DNA from 3 places in the Carnobacterium sp. AT7 genome. Region 3 is predicted to be linked to each of the others. Evidence: predicted binding sites of a transcription regulator. Region 3 holds the regulator's gene; each other region holds the start of a gene.
What was found. Region 3 encodes LexA, which represses DNA repair genes until DNA is damaged. Its sites were predicted from a motif close to CNAACANNTGTTNG; they were not measured.
Positions count from the first base shown of each region.

Region 1: the regulator LexA is predicted to act here: its motif matches at 4,857-4,870, upstream of CAT7_RS04895 (replication-associated recombination protein A).
Region 2: the regulator LexA is predicted to act here: its motif matches at 5,773-5,786, upstream of CAT7_RS12025 (Y-family DNA polymerase).

Region 1 is NZ_ABHH01000008.1:78,799-85,937, reverse strand. Features, by position in the region: gene CAT7_RS04915 (class I SAM-dependent methyltransferase) at 1-584, shown strand, start outside; gene CAT7_RS04910 (acetate/propionate family kinase) at 612-1,802, shown strand; gene CAT7_RS04905 (universal stress protein) at 1,862-2,320, opposite strand; gene CAT7_RS04900 (hypothetical protein) at 2,457-2,738, opposite strand; RNA gene ssrS (6S RNA) at 3,224-3,411, opposite strand; gene CAT7_RS04895 (replication-associated recombination protein A) at 3,502-4,788, opposite strand; gene CAT7_RS04890 (hypothetical protein) at 5,030-6,169, shown strand; gene CAT7_RS04885 (haloacid dehalogenase) at 6,224-6,754, shown strand; gene gshAB (bifunctional glutamate--cysteine ligase GshA/glutathione synthetase GshB) at 6,751-7,139, shown strand, end outside.
Region 2 is NZ_ABHH01000018.1:1,135-8,273, forward strand. Features, by position in the region: gene glnA (type I glutamate--ammonia ligase) at 1-556, opposite strand, end outside; gene CAT7_RS07790 (MerR family transcriptional regulator) at 621-986, opposite strand; gene CAT7_RS07795 (methionine gamma-lyase family protein) at 1,066-2,319, opposite strand; gene hflX (GTPase HflX) at 2,316-3,578, opposite strand; gene miaA (tRNA (adenosine(37)-N6)-dimethylallyltransferase MiaA) at 3,623-4,561, opposite strand; gene CAT7_RS07810 (glycerophosphodiester phosphodiesterase) at 4,563-5,309, opposite strand; gene CAT7_RS07815 (helix-turn-helix domain-containing protein) at 5,459-5,689, shown strand; gene CAT7_RS12025 (Y-family DNA polymerase) at 5,825-6,157, shown strand; gene CAT7_RS12030 (hypothetical protein) at 6,203-6,652, shown strand; gene CAT7_RS07825 (rhodanese-like domain-containing protein) at 6,714-7,064, opposite strand.
Region 3 is NZ_ABHH01000020.1:25,169-32,307, forward strand. Features, by position in the region: gene CAT7_RS08395 (S41 family peptidase) at 1-1,042, shown strand, start outside; partial or broken gene lepB (signal peptidase I) at 1,202-1,746, shown strand; gene lepB (signal peptidase I) at 1,770-2,423, shown strand; gene ylqF (ribosome biogenesis GTPase YlqF) at 2,496-3,350, shown strand; gene CAT7_RS08415 (ribonuclease HII) at 3,361-4,134, shown strand; gene lexA (transcriptional repressor LexA) at 4,196-4,819, opposite strand; gene CAT7_RS08425 (DUF896 family protein) at 4,983-5,222, shown strand; gene tkt (transketolase) at 5,354-7,139, shown strand, end outside.

The DNA.
Region 1 (7,139 bases), on a different contig from region 3:
ATGGATTAGTTTCAAAAAACATTTTGGTAGAGGCAGAAGGTATCGATAACGATGATTTGCTTCTAACCCTTGCGTCAGTTAGCACAACTATGCAAAGGCAAAAAGTTACGTTGACTCATCAAGATGCGTTACAAGACTTGTTAATGGATCCTGTAGACGTTGTTGTGAGTGACTTGCCCGTTGGTTATTATCCATTGGACGAAAAAGTCAGTAAATACAAAACAGCTGCAAAAGAGGGTCATTCTTATGCGCATCATTTATTCATTGAACAAAGCTTACATTATTTGAAAGATGGCGGATTTGGAATCTTTTTAGTTCCTGCTCAGTTATTTGAGACAGATGAGACACCTGGACTGATGAAGATGATTCAAGAAGAATCGTTTTTACAAGGGATGTTAAATCTACCAAATGAGTTATTTAAGACTAAAAACTCCAGAAAATCAATTCTTTTGATCCAAAAGAAAGGGAACAATGCTAAACAAGCTAAACAAGTTTTGTTAGCACAAATTCCAGACTTTAAAAATCAAAAAGCCATGCTTCAATTTATGCAAGAAGTAGATAGTTGGAAAAAAGAAAATATTTAAAAATTTACATTAGGAGATGGAAAAAATATGCCAAAAACAATTGCAATTAATGCAGGTAGTTCAAGTTTGAAATTCACATTATATGAAATGCCAGCTGAAGAAGAAATCGCTTCAGGAATAATCGAAAGAATTGGTTTGAATAATTCAATTTTTACTACGAAATATGCCGGTGAAAAATACAAAGTGGTTGAAGATATTGCAAACCATGAAATTGCTATTCAAATGGTTTTAGATAAATTAATTGAATTAAAAGTGATTGCAAACTACGAAGAAATTACAGGAGTAGGACACCGTGTAGTAGCTGGTGGAGAATTATTTAAAGATTCTGCATTAATTACTGATGAAGTATTAGCTCAAATCGAAGGCTTAGCTGAATTTGCTCCGTTACACAACCCAGCAAATGCTACAGGAATCAAAGCATTCAAAAAACTTCTACCAAATATTACTAGTGTAGCTGTATTTGACACATCTTTCCATGCAACAATGCCTAAAGAAAATTATTTATATAGTCTTCCAATGGAGTACTATACAGACTTTGCAGCACGTAAATATGGTGCTCACGGTACTTCACATAAATATGTTTCAGAACGTGCAGCAGAAATGTTAGGCAAACCACTTGAAGACACAAAACTTATTACGTGTCATTTAGGAAACGGTGGATCTATAACAGCTGTTAAAGGTGGAAAATCAATTGATACGTCAATGGGATTCACTCCTTTAGCTGGAATTACAATGGGTACGCGTACTGGTGATATCGATGCATCATTATTGCCTTTCTTAATGGATAAATTAAATATCACTGATATTAATGATATGATTTATATCTTAAATAACAAATCAGGTTTATTAGGCCTTTCTCATGTTTCAAGCGATATGCGTGATGTTGAAAATGAAGCCGAAAAAGGAAATAAAGATGCACAAACAGCATTAGACATTTTTTATAATCGTGTTCAAAAATACATTGGTCAATATTTTGCAATTTTAAATGGTGCTGACGCAATTGTCTTTACTGCTGGAATTGGCGAAAATTCTCCAGAAACGCGTCAAATTATTATTGATGGCATGAATTGGTTTGGTGCTGAAATTGATCCTGAAGCAAATAATGTACGTGGAAAAGAACGTATTATATCTACTCCAGAATCAAAAGTTAAAGTACTATTGATACCAACAGATGAAGAAATCATGATTGCTCGTGATGTTGAAAGATTACGCGCATAATAAATAAACAAAAAAACAACCAAATAATTTTGGTTGTTTTTTTTGTTATCTAGTAAACATTAGCCTTTTTTATTGTCTAAATCTGTCCGAACGATTAATACGTCACAATTAGCATGCCTTATAACATATTCTGAAACAGATCCTATAAAGATCCGTTCTACTGCATTTAAACCAGTTGCTCCCAATAAAATCAAATCAATTTTTTGATCTTCCGGAATTTGTTTTGCAATTAACACTTTTGGAGAGCCATATTCAATTGAATAAGTAATATCTTGAACACGATGATTTTTTGCATAACGGACATATTCTTCTAAGGTGTTTTTAGCTTGTTCACTTGCTTTATCAGCCATAGCACCATCAAAGGTTGAAATGCTTTGAAACGCCCGAGTATCAATAACATGTGCAAGAACTAACGTAGCAGAGTTACGAACTGCAACTTGTACAGCCTTTTTAAAAGCTATTTCAGCCTCAGTCGAACCATCCACAGCAACTAAAATTCGATTGTATTGTTGTAACATATACATCCACTCCATTTCTCATGATAAAATAAATGAATTATTTCTTCCTAATCTCATTGTACTCTAAATGTATCCATTTTCATAGAAATACGAAAAGAGGTGGATATGATTTAAGTGAAGGGAAATACTGCTCGTTTTACATGCGCTTATTTAAACCGAAGATAAAGAAAAGCATCGTCAGCATAACAAAAAGTAAAACCGCAAAAGCTAACAAAGTCAGCTGGTAAAAAACGAGTACAAGAGAGCCAAGTCCGCCAATAAAAAAGAGTCTGCCGTAGAACTTAAAAAATGCTGCTGTTTTTGGTGTGGTTTCTTTTCCAGTACTCGTCAGAAGGACCATAGCTTTTCCAGTATAAAAAAAGTATGCTGCATAAATCAGTAACAAAGAAAAAATTAAAAATAAGATAGATAATAACATATTGAAACCTACTTTCTTTAAATTAATAGTAAAGTAAGCATACCATATTTCTTATGAGGATAAGATGAAATTTGAAGATGATGAAAATAATTTATATGAAATTGCTTTTAGAATGGGTAACTTTAAAGCCATCTAATGAACTAATTTATTCGGCTCTTAGTCAAATAGTGTGAATGCTTCTAAAAGTTCTTTCGGAATAGCCGGATTTGCTTGTAAGAGCCCTGGTACCGTCTTAAGCCTAAAGTCTTAAGAACTTTCAAGCCTCAAACACCGCTTAAACGCTAAAGCGTTAAAGCGATGTAATTCGCATTGAATACTTTACAGGGCTACAAGCAATCCTATTCCTCCAGAAGTGTTAAGCATGAACTAAATTCATCTATCCACACTAAAAAGTATAAAGCCATTTATTCATACTTAAAAATCTTAAAACCAAAGAAAAAAGCCATTCAATTAAGAATGGCTTTAAAAGTTTTAAACTTTTTAAAGAGAAATCCGATAATGCCGTTGTTATGCTCAGTTAGTATTGAACCCGCAAGTAGCAGGTGGGCTCCGCTGTCAAACTTCTAACTACCAAGTGAAAAGGCTTGTTATCCGATTGAATCAGTTTGGATCCCAAGGTAATATTAATTGTTCGGTCAACACATGTTGAGCAAGACGAACATCTTAGAAATCTTATCTTTATATTAGCATAGGCAAGTATTGTTGTCAATTAATTGACTATTAGACGCTTAAATAAAGTTGATTAGAACAACAAAGAAAACGGTTAATCTGTTTTCTTTTTTCCTTTTTTGAAATTGATAGACTCGTATTGTTTTGCTAAAGTATCTTCGTATTTCCCAGTGTGATTTGGAGAATAGTAAGAAGCTTTTTTTAGCTTATCTGGCAAATACTGTTGATTTACCCAAGCGCCAGGATAGCTATGAGGATAAAGATAATCTACGCCGCGTCCTAATTTTTTTGCGCCGCTATAATGTGAGTCCCTTAAATGATCAGGTACATCTCCACTTTTTCCAGCCCGTACATCTTGCAAAGCTGCATCAATCGCTACGTAAGACGAATTTGATTTTGGAGACAAGCATAAATCAACAACTACATTGGCTAAAGGGATTCTGGCTTCCGGAAAGCCTAATTTTTCAGCTGCTTGAACGGCGGTGACTGTTCTAGAAGCTGCAGAAGGATTAGCTAGTCCGATATCTTCGTAAGCAATAACCATTAAGCGTCTAGAAATAATCGGTAAATCGCCAGCTTCAATCAGTCTTGCTAGATAGTGCATAGCTGCATCAACATCACTACCGCGAATTGATTTTTGCAGAGCAGAGATGACATCGTAGTGAGCATCACCATCTTTATCATGTGTTAAAGCTTTTCTTTGGATACATTCTTCTGCAATGTCTAAAGTGATTGTTATAATACCTTTTTCGTCTGGAGCTGTTGATTTGATAGCTAGTTCTAAACCATTCAAAGAACTTCTTAAATCCCCATTTGTAGCTCTAGAAAAGTGTAACAAAGCTTCATCTGTAATGGTTACTTGTTCGTTTCCAAAACCTTTTTCTGAGTCGTTCACAGCATTCCATAAAGCGTGTTGGATGTCTTCATTAGAAAGAGGTTTAAGCTCAAAAATTTGGGTACGACTACGAATGGCGGGGTTAATCGTAATATATGGATTTTCTGTAGTAGCTCCGATTAAGATGATCCGTCCGTTTTCCAAGTGTGGCAATAAAAAATCTTGCTTAGGTTTATCTAGACGATGTACTTCATCTAAAAGTAAAATAACCGTACCGCTCATTTTAGCTTCTTCCACAACAATTTGTAAATCTTTTTTTGTATCACTAGCAGCGTTTAAGACTCTAAAAGCAAATTTCGTTGTGCCAGCAATTGCACTAGCAATACTTGTTTTACCAATTCCTGGGGGACCGTATAAAATCATTGAGGAGAGCATTTTTGCTTCTACCATACGTCGAATGATCTTTCCTTTTCCAACTAAATGTTGCTGTCCGACAATATTATCGATATGAGTAGGTCTCATTCGATAAGCTAACGGTTGATTCATAAAGAGTAGCCTCCTACTAACATTCTTATTACTAGTATACCACTGTAACCATTGGGTTTCTACAAAGAGGAACGTTTGTTTGATTTGAGGGATTCGTTCATAATTGTTCATATTTGCAAATCACTCAAATTTTTGGTTTGGCTTTTCTACGATTATTTGCGATAATGTGTAAGAAGTCATTTATTTGATTAGACCTGATTAATCAAATTGATAGGAAAGTTTGAAGGAAAGGAACTTTTTAATGTCCGAAAAAAAAGAATTTAATCAAGTTGCTAGTCCATCAAAAGCTAAGAATAGAAGTCGGCCTAATTTTTTCTCGACAACTGCTAAAATTATTGTAAAAAAAATAGCGGAAAATCAAAGAAAAGAAAAAGAATTAGTGACTATACAGCAACAAGAAACAGTTGATAAACTTGTAATCGATGCTTCATATAAAGAAAAAGCGATTCTACAACAAGCTAAACAAGAAGCAGAAGATATTTTAACAGTTACATTTCAGCAGTCAGAAAAAATGTATCAAGCAGTTAAACACGATATAGAAATGGTTAAAGAAGAAGTGGAACTAAAGAAAAGACTATCCTTTGAGCACTTTGATAATGAAAGAACAGAAGCTCAAAAGCTAACTAAAAAAGCTGAAGAAGATGTTAGTGAAATGGTTGCTCTAGCTAACAAGAAAACTGAGCAAGTAGAAGAAGAACTCTCGTTAAAAAAAGCTGTTTATCAACAAGAAATAGATAGAGAGTTAGGGAAATTAATGAAAGAAAAAGAATGGTTTGAACAGTATCAACAACAAGTCCAAGAATCTATTGAAAGAAAAGAAAAGGAACTTTTTTTTGAAAGTCGAAAAAAAATAGAACAAGAACAAATAGAAAAAGCGACCTTACAAAATAAAGTAGATTACTTAAAGGCACTGAATAATAAACGAAAAATGAATTCTTATCGAATTGGCTTGGTTATTTTTGGCTGCACTGTTGTATTGAGTCTATTGTTAACTTTATTTAGGTATTCAACGCCAATAGTTCATGTTATTGGTATTTGTTTAGCTTTTATTATTGCTTGTTTAGCTTTTGTGTTAGTTTATATCAACTTAGTAGATGGAAAAACAGAGCAAAAGATTAAAGGGATTGGTTTTCAAAATGCTTCATTAATTGAAAAAAATCAAATGTTAGTTGAAACAATAGTGAATCTTGAAAAAGACATAAAAAAACTAATTGAAGAAAAAATTCAACTTGAAAGAACAAAACGTCATTCACAAGATAATAGTGAGTTTTTAAAAATTATGCAAGCAGATTTGAAACATTCTGAGATGCATCGTAGAGTATTAGAATCGGAAAATGCAGCATTGAGAAAGCATTTAGTCAGTGAAGAAATAAAGAACTAAAGAAGTTGGAACAGTGTATAAATGAAGAATTTTCACCAGAAAGAAGGCTAAAATATGACTAAATTATCTCCATTTGAACAAGTTCAAGAGTTTCATGAAGTGTTTGGTAAACGGCAAAAAAAAGAACCACAAGCGTTAACGCCAGAAGAAGCCGTTAAGCGAGCAAATTTTACAACAGAAGAACTGTTAGAATTTTTGTATGCTAGCGTAAAAGGAGATATAATACAATTCGAAGCATTGGTTTCAGAATGGAAGAATGCAACTGAAGAGTCTTTAGCTAAAATAAAAGAGCATCCTAAAAAGGTTTCAAGCCGTTTAATCGGTCAATTAGATGCGTTAACCGATGCAAACTACTTCAATTATGGTTCATTTGTTCTTATGGGTATTGATCCTGATCCTATTTTCTCTATTGTGCATCAAGCAAATATGGGAAAAATTTTTCCAGACGGTAAACCGCGATATAGAAAACCAGATGGAAAAGTAATGAAACCAGCTAGTTGGGAAAAGGAATTTGCTCCTGAGCCGAAAATTCGAGCAGAAATTGAGCGACAAATAAATAAGTTAGATGAGGGAATAGTAAAATGAAGACTGTTAAACAACTAATACAAGAAATAGATATAAATGAAGCTTTTTATCAAGCGGTTTTTGGAATTGAAAAAGAGGGGCTAAGAGTAACCTCAAATGGACAACTTGCTTTAACAAAGCACCCGCAAGAATTTGGAAATAGAAATTTCCATCCGTATATTCAAACAGACTTTAGTGAATCTCAATTAGAATTGATTACTCCTCCATTGCCGTCCATTCAAGAGAGTTACAACTGGATGGCAGCAGTGCATGACGTTGCGCTTCAAACAATCCCTCTTGATGAATCAATTTGGCCAATCAGTATGCCAATGGTTCTACCGGATGAAGCTATTATTCCTATTGCTAAGTTGGATAAAAAAGAAGATGTTAAATATAGAGAAGTCTT
Region 2 (7,139 bases), on a different contig from region 3:
TAGCTTCAATCTCAAAGCCTAATTCTTCAAGTTGCAACACAATATCACGACGACAGTTTTCGCCTAAGTCAGTGGGCGCAAAATCAAAATAGCCACCATTATCATTTAATTCAGTTGTTGGTTTTCCATTTTCATCTAATTTAAACAAGAAAAATTCTGGCTCAGGTCCTAAGTTGAATTCTGTATAGCCTTCTTTTTTCATTTCAGTTAGAACACGTTTCAAATTCGTTCTAGGGTCTCCAGAAAAAGGGGTTCCATCTGGATTATAAATATCACAAATTAAACGTGCAACTTTTCCATTTACTTCTTCCCAAGGGAATACTAACCAAGTTGATAAATCGGGGCGCAAAATCATGTCACTTTCTTCAATCCTAACGAATCCATCAATAGATGAGCCGTCAAACATCATTTTATTTTCCATTACTTTTTCTAATTGACTGATTGGCACCTCAACATTTTTTATTGTTCCATCTATATCGGTAAACATTAATCTTAAATAACGAACATTTTGTTCTTTTACACTCATTTCGATTTCTTCTTTTGTAAAATTCTTCATTTTAGTTGTATTTTCTCCCTTTTATTAAATATTTTATAGCCAATGATCTTCAATCTTATCTACTCTAAAAGAACCGTGAAGTCCTTTTTGGATCCATACCTCGCAAAGCTAGAAATTCATCTTGCAAAATTCGGCGAACATCTTCATCCGTTAAAATGGACTTTTCTTCATTTTCCACTTCTTTTTCTTTCAATTCATAGATACGCTTGATACCCGCCATGTTGATTCCATCTGCCAAGTAATCCTTTATCTCAAGAAGTACATCTATATCATTCAAAGAATACATCCGTCTATTTCCTTCGCTGCGTTTAGGACAAATCAACTCTTGTTCTTCGTAATAACGAATTTGACGCGCGGATAAATCGGTCAGCGTCATTACAGTCCCAATTGGAAATACAGACATGGAACGCCTAAGCTCTTTCTCGTTCATGAGGTCCTCCCATCTAGCTTATTACTACAGTAACAATGTCTTTTTAAATTGTCAAAAATTTTACGTGAAATAATCTTTATTACCGAAAAAACAATTCTTCTACAGCTGAGCTGACGGCTAATTTAACATGTTCATACGTCAAGCCACCTTGGACATAAAGTGTATAAGGCGGACGAATTGGACCATCTGCTGTTAATTCCATACTGGAACCTTGGATAAATGTTCCTGCTGCCATAATGACATCATCTTCATAACCCGGCATGTAAGCTCCAATAGGAGAGACGTGCGCGTTTACAGGAGAATATTTTTGGATTGTCTGTGCAAATCTAATCATTTTTTCTTTATTGTTTAAGGAAATCATTTGAATCAGATCTGTTCGTGGTTCATCCCATTTTGGTGTACTTTCAATTCCACAAGCATCTAAAAGTGCAGCTGTATAAACAGCGCCTTTTACTGCTTCTCCAACAGTATGAGGAGACATGAAAAAACCTTGGTACATTTCTTGCAGACTGTATAAAGAAGCACCCGCTTCTCTTCCTATACCAGGAGTAGTTAAACGGTAACCGCACGCTTCAATTAGCTCTGTTTTACCCACAATGTATCCGCCAGTTTTAGCTAATCCACCACCAGGATTCTTGATTAAAGATCCAGCCATCAAATCTGCTCCCACTTCGATTGGCTCTCTTTCTTCAACAAATTCTCCATAACAATTATCAACAAAAACAATCACTTCAGGGTCGATTCCTTTGACAAATCGAATCATTTCTTCAATTTGCTTTATCGTGAACGAAGGTCGGCTGGCATACCCTCTAGAACGTTGAATAGCGACCATTTTTGTTTTTGACGTCATTTTTTCTTTTACTGTTTCAAAATCTATTTGTCCATCCGGCAACAAATCTACTTGATCAAAGCCCATTTGGTATTCCTTGAAGGATCCAATCCCATTTCCTGTAACACCGACAATCTCAAGTAAGGTGTCATAAGGAGATCCAGAAATGTACAACAAGTCATCTCCAGGGCGCATAACACCAAACAAAGCGGTCGAAATAGCATGTGTGCCAGAAATGATTTGTGGTCGAACTAAACCTGCTTCAGCTCCGAAAACTTCAGCATAAACCTCTTCTAATATATCTCTTCCAAAATCATCGTACCCATAACCGGTCGTTGGATTAAAATGCTGTTCCGTAACTTTTTTGTTTCTAAAACTTTGCAAAACTTTATTTTGATTAAATAAAGCTACTTCATGAATGTAGTCATGGACCGGTTTGATTTTTTCTTCTACTTCTTTAATTTTTACAATTAATTCAGGTGCATAGTGATCGTTCCAACTCATGATATTTGATTCTCTCCATTCCATTTCGACGCTGCTTTCGCATACCCCTTAATGACGTATACATTTTTTTCTTCATCGTATTCTTCTGAAATAACTAGCGTTTCTCTTTTTAAACGGACTAACTTATCTCCTTGACTAACGGCTATTTCGATCCGGTAAGGGACCATCAACTCTTGCATTTTTTGCATTATAGCTGTTAGCAATTGCTCGATATCTTCTGGATCATTAGCTGAAATAAATACATTCGGGAAAAGGGATGGATAAAATGAATCTTCGACTAAATCCTTTTTATTATAAACCGTAATCATCGGTATTTTTTCCATACCAAGTTCTTTTAATAACTGAACAACGGTTTGTTCATGTCCGGCCATATTTTCAGCAGAAGCATCTACTACATGCAACAGCAAATCTACACCTTTGGTTTCTTCTAAAGTTGATTTAAAAGACTCAATTAACTGTGTCGGCAAATCTTGAATAAACCCAACCGTATCGGTAAGTGTGACATTCATTCCACTTGGCAACATCAATTGACGTGTCAAAGGATCTAATGTCGCAAACAATTGATTTTCTTCATACGTATCTGCTTGAGTCAACTTATTTAGCAACGTTGATTTCCCCGCATTCGTATACCCCATCAAACCAATTTGAAAGGTTCCACTTTCTTTTCGTTGCTCCCGAGTACGACTGCGGTGTTTTTCCGTTTCTGCTAAATCACGCTTGATATCGGTAATTTGGTCACGAATGTGTCGGCGATCTGTTTCTAGTTTTGTTTCCCCTGGTCCACGTGTTCCAATTCCTCCGCCTAATCGAGACAAATTAATACCTTGTCCAGCTAATCGAGGCAACAAATATTGTAATTGTGCCAACTCAACTTGTAATTTACCTTCTTTGCTTTTAGCTCGCATTGCAAAAATGTCTAAAATCAATTGAATCCGATCAATGACCTTTACTTCGTCTAGTAAAACCTTTTGGATATTTCTCGTTTGACCCGGTGTCAATCCTTGATTGAAGATAACCGTATCTACTTCTAGTTCATCCACTAAAGAAACCAATTCTTCCATTTTTCCTTTACCTAAAAAAGTACGAGAATCTACTCGATCTCTTTTTTGAGTCAGTTCGCCCACTACTTCTCCAAGAGCTGTTTCGGTTAATTGTGCCAACTCTGTCAATGAATATTGGAAATCTTGATTGCTTTCTCTTGTTTGTACACCTACAAGGATAACGCGTTCAGCTGTTTCAGCAGTTTCTTTTGTTTCCATTCCGTTCACCTTCTATTCTAATATTTTAAATACAACAGGAAAGTTTATTCCTTTAGAAATCTTTCCACTTCAATTTCTACTTTTTTTCCGTCTTCAGGAAAGGCTACTAAATCCCACCACTCAACGTGTTCTAAACGATTTTTAAACCACGTCAATTGACGCTTGGCATATCTTCTTGAGTTTTGTTGGATGGCTTCTTTAGCTTCTTGCAACGTCACTTTTTTTTCAAAGTAAGGAAACAATTCTTTGTAGCCAATTCCTCTTGAGGCTTGTGCATCGGGTAACTGTTGTTGATACAACCACTCAGCTTCCTCTATCAATCCTACTTTAAACATCTGCTCTACACGTAAATTGATACGCTGATAAAGTTCTTCACGTTCAGTCGTTAAGCCGATAATTTTAGCTTCATAAAGAAGCTCATTTTCTTTGCGCTCACTTTGATAACTGGAAAAAGGTTGTCCCGTTACGTGGTACACTTCAAGCGCTCGAATAATCCGTCTGCGATTGTTAAAATGAATTTTTTCAGCAGCGACAGGATCGACGTTCGTTAATTGTTCCCATAAATAGAGATTCCCTTTTTCGTTAGCAATTACTTCTTGGGCTTCTCGAAAAGCCAGATCATTTTCACCGCTGCCACCAAAAGTCACATCATACAGTAAGGATTCGATATACAGCCCTGTACCTCCTACAATGATGGGTACTTTCCCCCTAGCTGATATATCTTCAATTAAAAAGCGCGCGCGCTTTTGGAAATCAGATACCGCATAACTCGTTGTGACATCTACTTCATCAATCAAATAATGTGGGATTTCTTTTTGCTCCTCTTTGGACACTTTAGCTGTTCCAATGGTGAGATTGCGGTAAATTTGCATAGAGTCGCCACTAATAATTTCTCCATCAACCGCCTTAGCTAACGACAAACTTAAACTGGTTTTCCCAACAGCAGTGGGGCCTACAATAATAATAATTTTTTTCTTTTTCACACTATTCTCCTTCACCCTGCCACTTATTTCTTATTTCAAGAGCTTTCTGGGGATAATCCGTAATGATACCCGCTAAATTTTTACGAAAACAAAATTGAAGATCATTACTTTTATTAACAGTCCAGACTCGTACTGGCATTTCCGGTATTCGAAAAAGACTAACACTTCTGAACCAACTCAATTTTGGATGCCACATGTTGACTGGAATGTCTGGCGTTAAGAAATGAACATTTTTGCCAGTTTTTTTAAATAATAAGGCAATTTTACAAGTAGCATCAAGTCTTTTTAGCTCAATCAGAGTTTGATAATTAAAACTGGAATATTCAATAGTGAACGGCCAATTCTTTTCAGCTGCAAAGGCAACTACTTTTTCCTCGATTCCTGGATACAAAACTTTATCTGTTTTTAGCTCGATATTGACTAATCCTTGATAGTCAGCTGCGTCTAACAAATAGAAAACTTCTTGTAATGTTGGAATACGAGAAGTGCTGTACTCAGAGGAATACCAGCTTCCGGCATCGAATTGTTTTAATTGGGTTAACGTTAAGTTTTGAACACGGCCTTTTCCATTTGTGGTACGATCAATTGTTTCATCATGGATAACGATCAATTCTTGATCTAAACTTAAATGAACATCTATCTCAATACCATCGCTTCCCACTCGAACAGCTTCTGTGATTGCTTCTATGGTATTCTCCGGATGCGTTCCTTTACTTCCTCGGTGAGCAATAATTTTTGTTTGATTCATGACCGTTGTCCCTCCATTGCTTACGTTCTTAATAATTATAGCATATTTCTATTCTTTGCCCTATAGATTGCTTTTTTTCCATAACAGGAAACAATCGTTTTTTTCTCCAAAGTAACGTACAATAGAACCTGTATTAAGGAGGAAGGCATATGTATTTAACAATCGAAGAAACAGCCCTTTATTTAGAAATTTCTACAACTGATATTATGCGTCTGATTCGTGAAAAACAAATTCGTACTTTATCAGATGGAGAAACTATTTTAATTTATAAAGAGCAATTCAATTTATATTTACGCGAAATTGAGAAGTACAAAAGAGAAGTACAAGAGTATTTAAACGAACCTATCCCAGAAGACATTGATATAAAAGATGAAGATTAACATATGAGCATAATGAAGTAGACTGTCAGGTCCGTTTCATTATGCTTATGTTATTCTCATTCCTACTGTTCCCCTTCACTTATCGAACATACGTTCTTGCAATAGAACTAGCTACTATAAGAAAGGGACCGATTGATGATGATTAAGATGGATTATTCAAATGAACCTAACCAAGATGGTTGCTTAGTTTTAGCAGCTTCTACTAGAGTGAAAAAAGAATATGGCATTAAAACAGGCTCCAGACGATATGAAATTCCTCGTCATTCGTTTATTCAAATTGTTGAACCGCGAATGACCTTATATTTGCGCATCAATGAAATCATCAATGCTATTTTTCTTGAATTTGTATCGGAAAACGATTTGCACCTTTACAGTATTGATGAATCTTTTTTAGATGTAACAGCTTCAAACACTCTTTATGGATCCACAAAAGAAATTGCATTGAAAATACAAGCGACCATTTGGTAACGGCTTCGTTTAGTTGTAACAATTGGCATCGGCGATAACCCACTTATGGAAAAACTAGCTTTGGATAACGCTGCTAAAAAAACACCCAATGGCATAGCAGAATGTCATTATGAAATGGTATCAGAAACCATTTGGAATATCCATCCTATCAACGAAATGTGGGGTATCGGACAACGAACCGCAGCGAATATTTACCGTTTAGGAATTGATTCGGTCTACAGCTTATCAACGAATTCTGCCCAATCCTTAAAACGGACTCATAGGATTATTGGAGAGCAACTATTTTATTATGCTCACGGGATTGACCAAAGCATTATTGCTCAAAATTATATTCCTCTATCAAATTCCTTTAGCAAAAGCCAAATATTAGATAGGGATTACATAGATCAATATGAGATTGAGGTTGTTATTCGGGAGATGGCTGACCAAGTAGCTATAAAACGAAGTGGGCTAGTAGATGGCATCAAGGATAAAAAAAGACACATCACAATTTAATTTAGTGACGTGTCTTTTTATTAGAAACATTTTTAGCCTATTCAATTAATTAATTAATTAATTAATTAGAAACTTTTGTTTTTCCAGTCCAATCACGGTAGCCGCCTTTAAGATGATGAATATCCGTGTGGCCTTCTTTACGTAAGCGAACTGCTGATCGTAAACTTACCGCTTTGTTGTGATCATACAAATAAACTGGTTGATCTTTTCTGATTTCACCACTACGTGTTTTCAAAGTAGAATAAGGAATGTTTCTAGCTCCTAATATATGCCCCGCATCAAAATCTTTTTTCTCGCGGACATCAATTAACTGAACTTTACGCATCTCTTTTTTAAATTCTTCTTCTGTTAATTCAATAGAAGCATTTTTGCGTTTGAAATAACTGTAGACTTCATAACCTGCCCACACTATGATGATAATCCATAAAACTGTATTAATAATCTGACCTGTATTCAATTCTTGTATACCCCTTTCAACTCGTTCTAC
Region 3 (7,139 bases):
AAAAGCAGGATTACAGCCGAACGATATTATTTTAAAAGCTGGTGATCAAGAATTAACCGGCATGAATTTAAATGAAGCTGTTTCACACATTCGTGGCGAAAAAGGTTCGGAAGTTGTTTTGTCTATTAGGCGTGGCGATTCTACCTTTGAAGTAACGTTAGTACGAGATACAATTCCGGTTGAAACCGTTGTTTATCAATTAGATGAAGAAAATCCAACAATTGGGTATATTTCCATTACGAGTTTTTCTTCACCAACTTATGATGATTTAGTAGCTGCGATAAAAGATTTGAGAAATCAAGGTGCAAAATCCTTTGTGTTCGATGTTCGTCAAAATCCAGGCGGTTTATTAAATGCGGGAATGTCAATTTCTAATCTGTTTTTAGAAAATGGCGATACTATTTTACAAACGCAAGAAAAGGATCAAGAGCCTGTCTCAATCGTCGCTGATAATGCGACAATGGGTGATTTTAAAGTTACTGAACCAGCTGTTTTATTAGTAGACGAAGGCAGCGCTAGTGCTTCAGAAATTCTAGCAGGTGCTGTTAATGAATCAGGAAATGTTAAACTAATTGGAACGAAAACGTTTGGTAAAGGTACAGTCCAAAATGTGGCTGCATTTAATGACAAAAGTGAGTTAAAAATAACGATTGCAAAATGGTTAACGCCAAGTGGAAAATGGATCAATGAAAAAGGCATCACGCCTACTATCGAAGTTGCTTTACCGGATTATGCGAATTTATTGATAATTGATGGATCAAAAACCTATCAATTGGGCGATGTTTCTGAGGAAGTTAAAAACCTAGAAAAAGTCCTTGATGCATTAGGTTATTCTGTAGATACTATTGATGGATACTTTGATGAAGCAACCCAAAAGGCTGTTAGTCAATTCCAAATCGATAAAAAGCTCCCTGTCGATGGTAAAGTGACAGGTGAAACGGCAACTCAACTCGTTGAATCGTTAAGAAAATTGATTGATGAAAATGATACTCAATATGAGGCAGCGATAAAAGAGTTGCAAGCCACTAAATCCAACGACTAATAAGCAATTGAGTTGTAAACAAAAACAGTTAAAACTTACTAGGGAAGAGAGGTAGGCGTTTTCTATCTCTCTTTCTTGGTCAGCACTGTGTTAAATAGATAGTTATTTGAAAAAAATTCTTGTATGATAGAATAAACAGATTGGTTTGGAGCGAAGGATATGGGGAAAAATTCGTGGAAGGAGTTTTCATGGAAGTGGTCTAAGGCGCTATTGTTAGCTGGATTGATCACTGTTTTATTGCGAAATTTCATCTTTATTCCTATGACTATTGAAGGTTCGTCTATGATACCTACCTTTCAACAGGACGATCAAATTATTGTCAAAACAATATATGATATAGAGAGATTTGATTTAGTTGTATTTCACGATTCTCAAATCGGACTCTTGTAAAAAGAGTAATTGGTTTACCTGGAGAAAAAATCCAATATGAAAATGATCAGCTTTATGTAAATGATAAAAAATTCGAGGAAAAATTTCTAGATAATGATTTAGTGAATAACGCTGGCGGAATTTGGACATCTGATTTCACCTTAGAAGAATTGACTGGAACTCAAGTAGTACCAGAAGATGAGTATTTTGTATTAGGTGATAATCGTAGATCAAGTAATGACAGTCGGTATTTTGGAAGTATTCCAGTTGAGTCAATTGTTGGAGAAACTTCGTTTATTTATTATCCTTTTAATCGCATGAAGAACGTTCAATAAACAATGAAAGTAGGGAGAAGCTATTGAGTAAAATAAATTTTTCTGATGATCAAAATCAAACAGAAAGATCTTTCGAACCTAGAAAGTCACGTCATCTTTCTTCGAGTCAAAAACGTAAAGAAAAAAAAAGTCTTGGAAGTGAAATTTTAAGCACACTACTTTATTGTATAGTAGCGTTAATCATTTTTTTACTTATTCGGCATTTTTTGTTTGCTCCAGTAAGTGTAGATGGTGAATCGATGGTTCCTACTTTAGAAGATCACGATCGTTTGATTTTAAATAAAGTCTCTAATATAGACCGCTTTGATGTTGTTGTTTTTCCTGCTCCTGATGAGCCTGAGAAACAGTATATCAAAAGAATCATCGGTCTTCCGGGTGACACTATTCGTTATCAAGATGATGTTTTATATATTAATGATAAAGCAGTTGAAGAAGAGTATTTGCAAAGTTCGATTGAATCCTATGCTACAGGAGGCAACTTTACCGAAGACTTTTCATTAGCCTCTAAAACGGGTGAAGAGACGGTTCCTAAGGGCAGCTATTTTGTGATGGGGGATAATCGTATAAATTCAAAAGATAGTCGTTTTTTTGGATTCGTAGATGCAACTACTGTAAGTGGTACAGCTAATTTCCGGATTTGGCCACTTAAAGAGTTTGGCTCAATAGACGAAGAATAAAAAAGAAATGTAAAAAAAGAAGATGAAAAAATTGTTCTTTTTTGTGTGTAAATAGAAAGGTGAAAAAATAACATGACCATTCAATGGTTTCCAGGGCATATGGCCAAAGCAAGACGACAAGTAACCGAAAAAATTAAATTAGTAGATGTGATATTTGAACTCGTAGATGCAAGATTGCCTTTATCAAGCCGCAATCCCATTTTAGACGAGATAATAGGAGAAAAACCAAGAATCATTATTTTAAACAAAAGCGATTTAGCTGATCCTGTTCAAACAAAAAAATGGGTGGAGTACTTTAATGAACAAGGAATAGCTGCAGTCCCAATTGTTGCACAAGAAGGAAAAGGCATGAAGCAAGTTATGGAAAAAGCAAAAGAAATTTTGAAACCAAAATTTGACAGAAGAGCCGCTAAAGGAATCAAACCACGTGCTATCAGAGCAATGAGTATTGGAATTCCAAACGTTGGGAAGTCTACTTTAATCAATCGTTTTATTAAGAAAAATGTGGCAAAAACAGGAAATAAACCAGGTGTCACAAAAGCTCAACAATGGTTAAAATTGGGCAAAGAATTGGAATTACTGGATACTCCAGGTATTCTTTGGCCTAAGTTTGAAGATCCAGCTATTGGACAAAAACTTGCTTTAACAGGAGCAATCAAAGATACCATACTTCAACTAGATGATATCGCTATGTATGGAATAGAATTTATGCGAGAAAATTATCCGGAATCAATTTCAAAACGATACCGCTTAAGTGAAGAGGAAATGACATTAGCAATACCAGAGATGCTCATGCTTATTAGTGAGCGCAGAGGATTTCGTGATGACTATAGCCGTGCAGCTGAAATGGTAATTTTTGAAATAAGAAGTGGTAAAGTAGGACGATTTACATTAGATATTGCTCCGGTTTCTTTACCTAAAGAATAGAGGAACGCGTGTGGAAAAGCCTTTAAGTATTGCAGCAATCAAAGAATTATTGTCAACCATTTCCGATTCAACCGATGAGCGACTATCAGCAATTAGGAATGATTCCCGTAAAGGGGCTGCGAGTGCATACAAAGCATGGGAAAATAAGTTGAAGAAACAGCAATCTATTCTTGATAAACAAGAAGAAATGCTTCAAATTGAACGTTATTTTTGGGAACAAGGTACGCAATACATCGCTGGAATCGATGAAGTAGGAAGAGGACCACTAGCTGGACCTGTTGTGGCTGCTGCAGTGGTATTACCGAAAGATTTTGATGTGTTAGGTATAAATGATTCTAAGCAATTGTCTAGTGCAAAACGAGAAGCATTATTTGAACAGATCCAAGAAGCAGCAGTAGCTATTGGAATTGGTGTAAAAGATCATCATATAATCGATAAAGTAAATATTTACGAAGCAACTAAATTAGCCATGATTGAAGCCATACAACAATTGCCTGTACAACCAGAACAATTATTGATTGATGCTATGCATTTACCAGTTAGTATACCGCAAGAAAGTTTCATCAAAGGGGACGCCAAAAGTATATCTATTGCTGCGGCAAGTATTATTGCTAAAGTAACAAGAGATAGAATGATGGCTGATTATGATGATTTATATCCAGGCTATGGTTTTGCTAAAAATGCTGGTTATGGAACTAAAGTACATTTAGAAGGATTAGAAAAACAAGGAGCATGTCCAATTCATAGAAAAACATTTGCTCCTGTAAAAAACGTACTAAAATAGGTACCGCGATATAGCCTAAAAAAACGAATGAATAGGAAACTATTCATTCGTTTTTTTTATATTATTGGATATGGCTACGGTATAAGCCAATAACTTTACCTAAAATAGTTAATTCATTAAGTAGGATAGGACTCATTGTATCATTTTCAGGTTGTAATCGATAATGATCTTCTTCTTTATAAAATCTTTTACACGTTGCCTCATCATCAACAGTCATAGCAATGACAATGTCGCCATTATTAGCGGTTCCTTGTTTGCGAATAATAACTTCATCACCATCAAAAATACCAGCATTAATCATGCTTTCTCCGCGAATAGTCAACATGAATAACGATTCATTTTCAAATTGTAAATTTGGAGGAAGAGGGAAATAATCGGTAGCTTCTTCTACTGCTAAGATAGGCTCTCCAGCTGTAACGGTTCCTAATAAAGGAATTTTGTCTAATGCAATCCCTAATTTTGTTAATCCTAAAGCTGTTAATTCAATGGCACGTGGTTTACTAGGATCCCGTTGGATATATCCATTTTTTTCTAAGCGGGAAAGATGTCCATGTACTGTTGATGTAGAAGATAAAGAAACGGCTGTTCCAATTTCTCTAACAGTTGGAGGATAACCCTTCAATTTAACTTGATTGTATATATATTGCAAAACTTCAACTTGTCTTGATTCCGGATTTTTACTCATAATAGATATAAACACCTCGTTTCTTTTTTTATCATTCTAAGATTACCATATATAGCACAACAAATCAAACAAACGTTCGTAGATAAAGAGGATAAAAGAGTGATTTTATCAAAGAAGTTTGTTATAGTTGAACCAGAAATAAAAAAAATGCTGGAGTGATTAAATGTTACCAAAAGAGCAGATGGAAAGAATAAACGTTTTAGCGAATAAAGCAAAGACCAAAGGATTGACCATACAAGAACAAGTAGAACAAAAAAAATTAAGAGACGCTTATATTGAAGCATTCCGAGGTGGAATGAGAAAAACAATTGAAGGTGTTAAAATAGTAGATGAAGAAGGTACGGATGTTACGCCTGATAAATTGAAAGACATCCAAAAAGAGAAAGGCCTTCATGGCAGATAAAAAGGTTTGTTCATAAATGGGATAAGCATTAGATTCTCCCATTTATGAACATTCTGTTCGTGAAAGCGTTGCACTTAAAGCGGAATAATAGTAAACTAATAGAGTACTAATAGAGAGTTCAAATCGAAAGGATGATTTTTTTGTTTGATAACACAGACCAGTTAGCAGTAAATACAATTAGAACACTAAGTATGGATGGTATACAAAAAGCCAATTCCGGACACCCAGGCTTACCTATGGGGGCTGCTCCAATGGCTTACGCATTGTGGACTAAACAATTAAAAGTAAATCCAAAAAACTCAAAATGGTTTGACCGTGACCGTTTTGTCTTATCAGCTGGACATGGTTCAATGTTATTATACAGCTTGTTACATTTAGCTGGATATGACGTTAAAATCGATGATTTAAAACAATTCCGTCAATGGGATAGTAAAACACCTGGACATCCAGAGGTTAACCATACTGATGGAGTAGAAGCAACTACTGGTCCTCTAGGACAAGGTATTGCAAATGGTGTAGGTATGGCTATGGCAGAAGCTCATTTAGCTGCTACTTATAATAAAGAGAGCCACACAATTGTTGATCATTTCACGTATGCTTTATGTGGAGATGGCGATTTAATGGAAGGTGTTTCAGCTGAAGCAGCAAGTTTAGCTGCTCATTTAGAACTTGGAAAATTAGTAGTTCTTTATGATTCAAATGATATCTCTTTAGATGGACCAACTTCAAAAGCGTTCACTGAAAATGTTGGACAACGTTTTGAAGCTTACGGTTGGCAACATATTCTTGTAAAAGATGGCAATGATTTAGAAGAAATCAACGCAGCAATTGAAGCTGCAAAAGCTGAAACGAAAAAACCTACTTTGATTGAAGTTAAAACAATTATTGGTTTTGGAGCTCCTAATGCCGGAACACACAAAGTTCATGGTGCACCACTTGGAGCAGAAGGAATTGAAGCTGCTAAAAAAGCTTATGGATGGGAAGGCGAAGATTTCTTTGTTCCTACCGAAGTAGCAGAACGTTTTAAAGAAACTATGGTAGATAAAGGAGCAAAAGCTGAAGAAGAGTGGAAAGCTGCATTTGAAGCATACCGCACTGAATATCCAGAACTAGCTAAACAGTTTGAAATGGCATTAAGCAATGAATTGCCAACAGATTGGGATGCTGAATTGCCAACTTATAATGTTGAAGATGATGCATTAGCTTCTCGTGTAACCGGTAGCCAAGCTCTAAATGCGATTGCAAAAAAAGTTCCATATTTCTGGGGCGGTTCTGCTGACTTATCTTCATCTAATAACACGATGATCGCAGATGTAAAAGATTTCCAAGCTGGTCAATATGATGGCAGAAACATCTGGTTTGGTGTTCGTGAATTTGGTATGACAGCTGCTATGAATGGAATTGCCTTGCATGGCGGTTCTAGAGTATATGGCGGTACTTTCTTCGTATTTACGGATTACTTGCGTGCGGCTGTTCGTTTAGCAGCTATTTCAAAACTCCCAGTAACATATGTATTTACACATGATTCTGTTGCTGTTGGGGAAGATGGACCAACGCATGAACCTGTTGAACAACTTTCTAGTTTACGTGGCATGCCTAATTTATCAATCTTACGTCCAGCAGACGGCAATGAAGTTGTTGCTGCATGGGAGTTAGCGTTGACTTCAACAGATCACCCTACAATGTTGGTATTGTCTCGTCAAAACTTACCTGTATTGCCTGGAACTAAAGAAGGGGCACGTACAAATGTTGCTAAAGGAGCTTATGTTATTTCAGCTCAAGCTGGTGAAAAACCAGAAGGGATTTTATTAGCATCTGGATCAGAAGTTGCATTAGCTATTGAAGCTCAAAAAGTTTTGAAAGAAAATGGAACAGATGTTTCAGTTGTTTCAGTACCAAGTTTTGATCTATTCGACA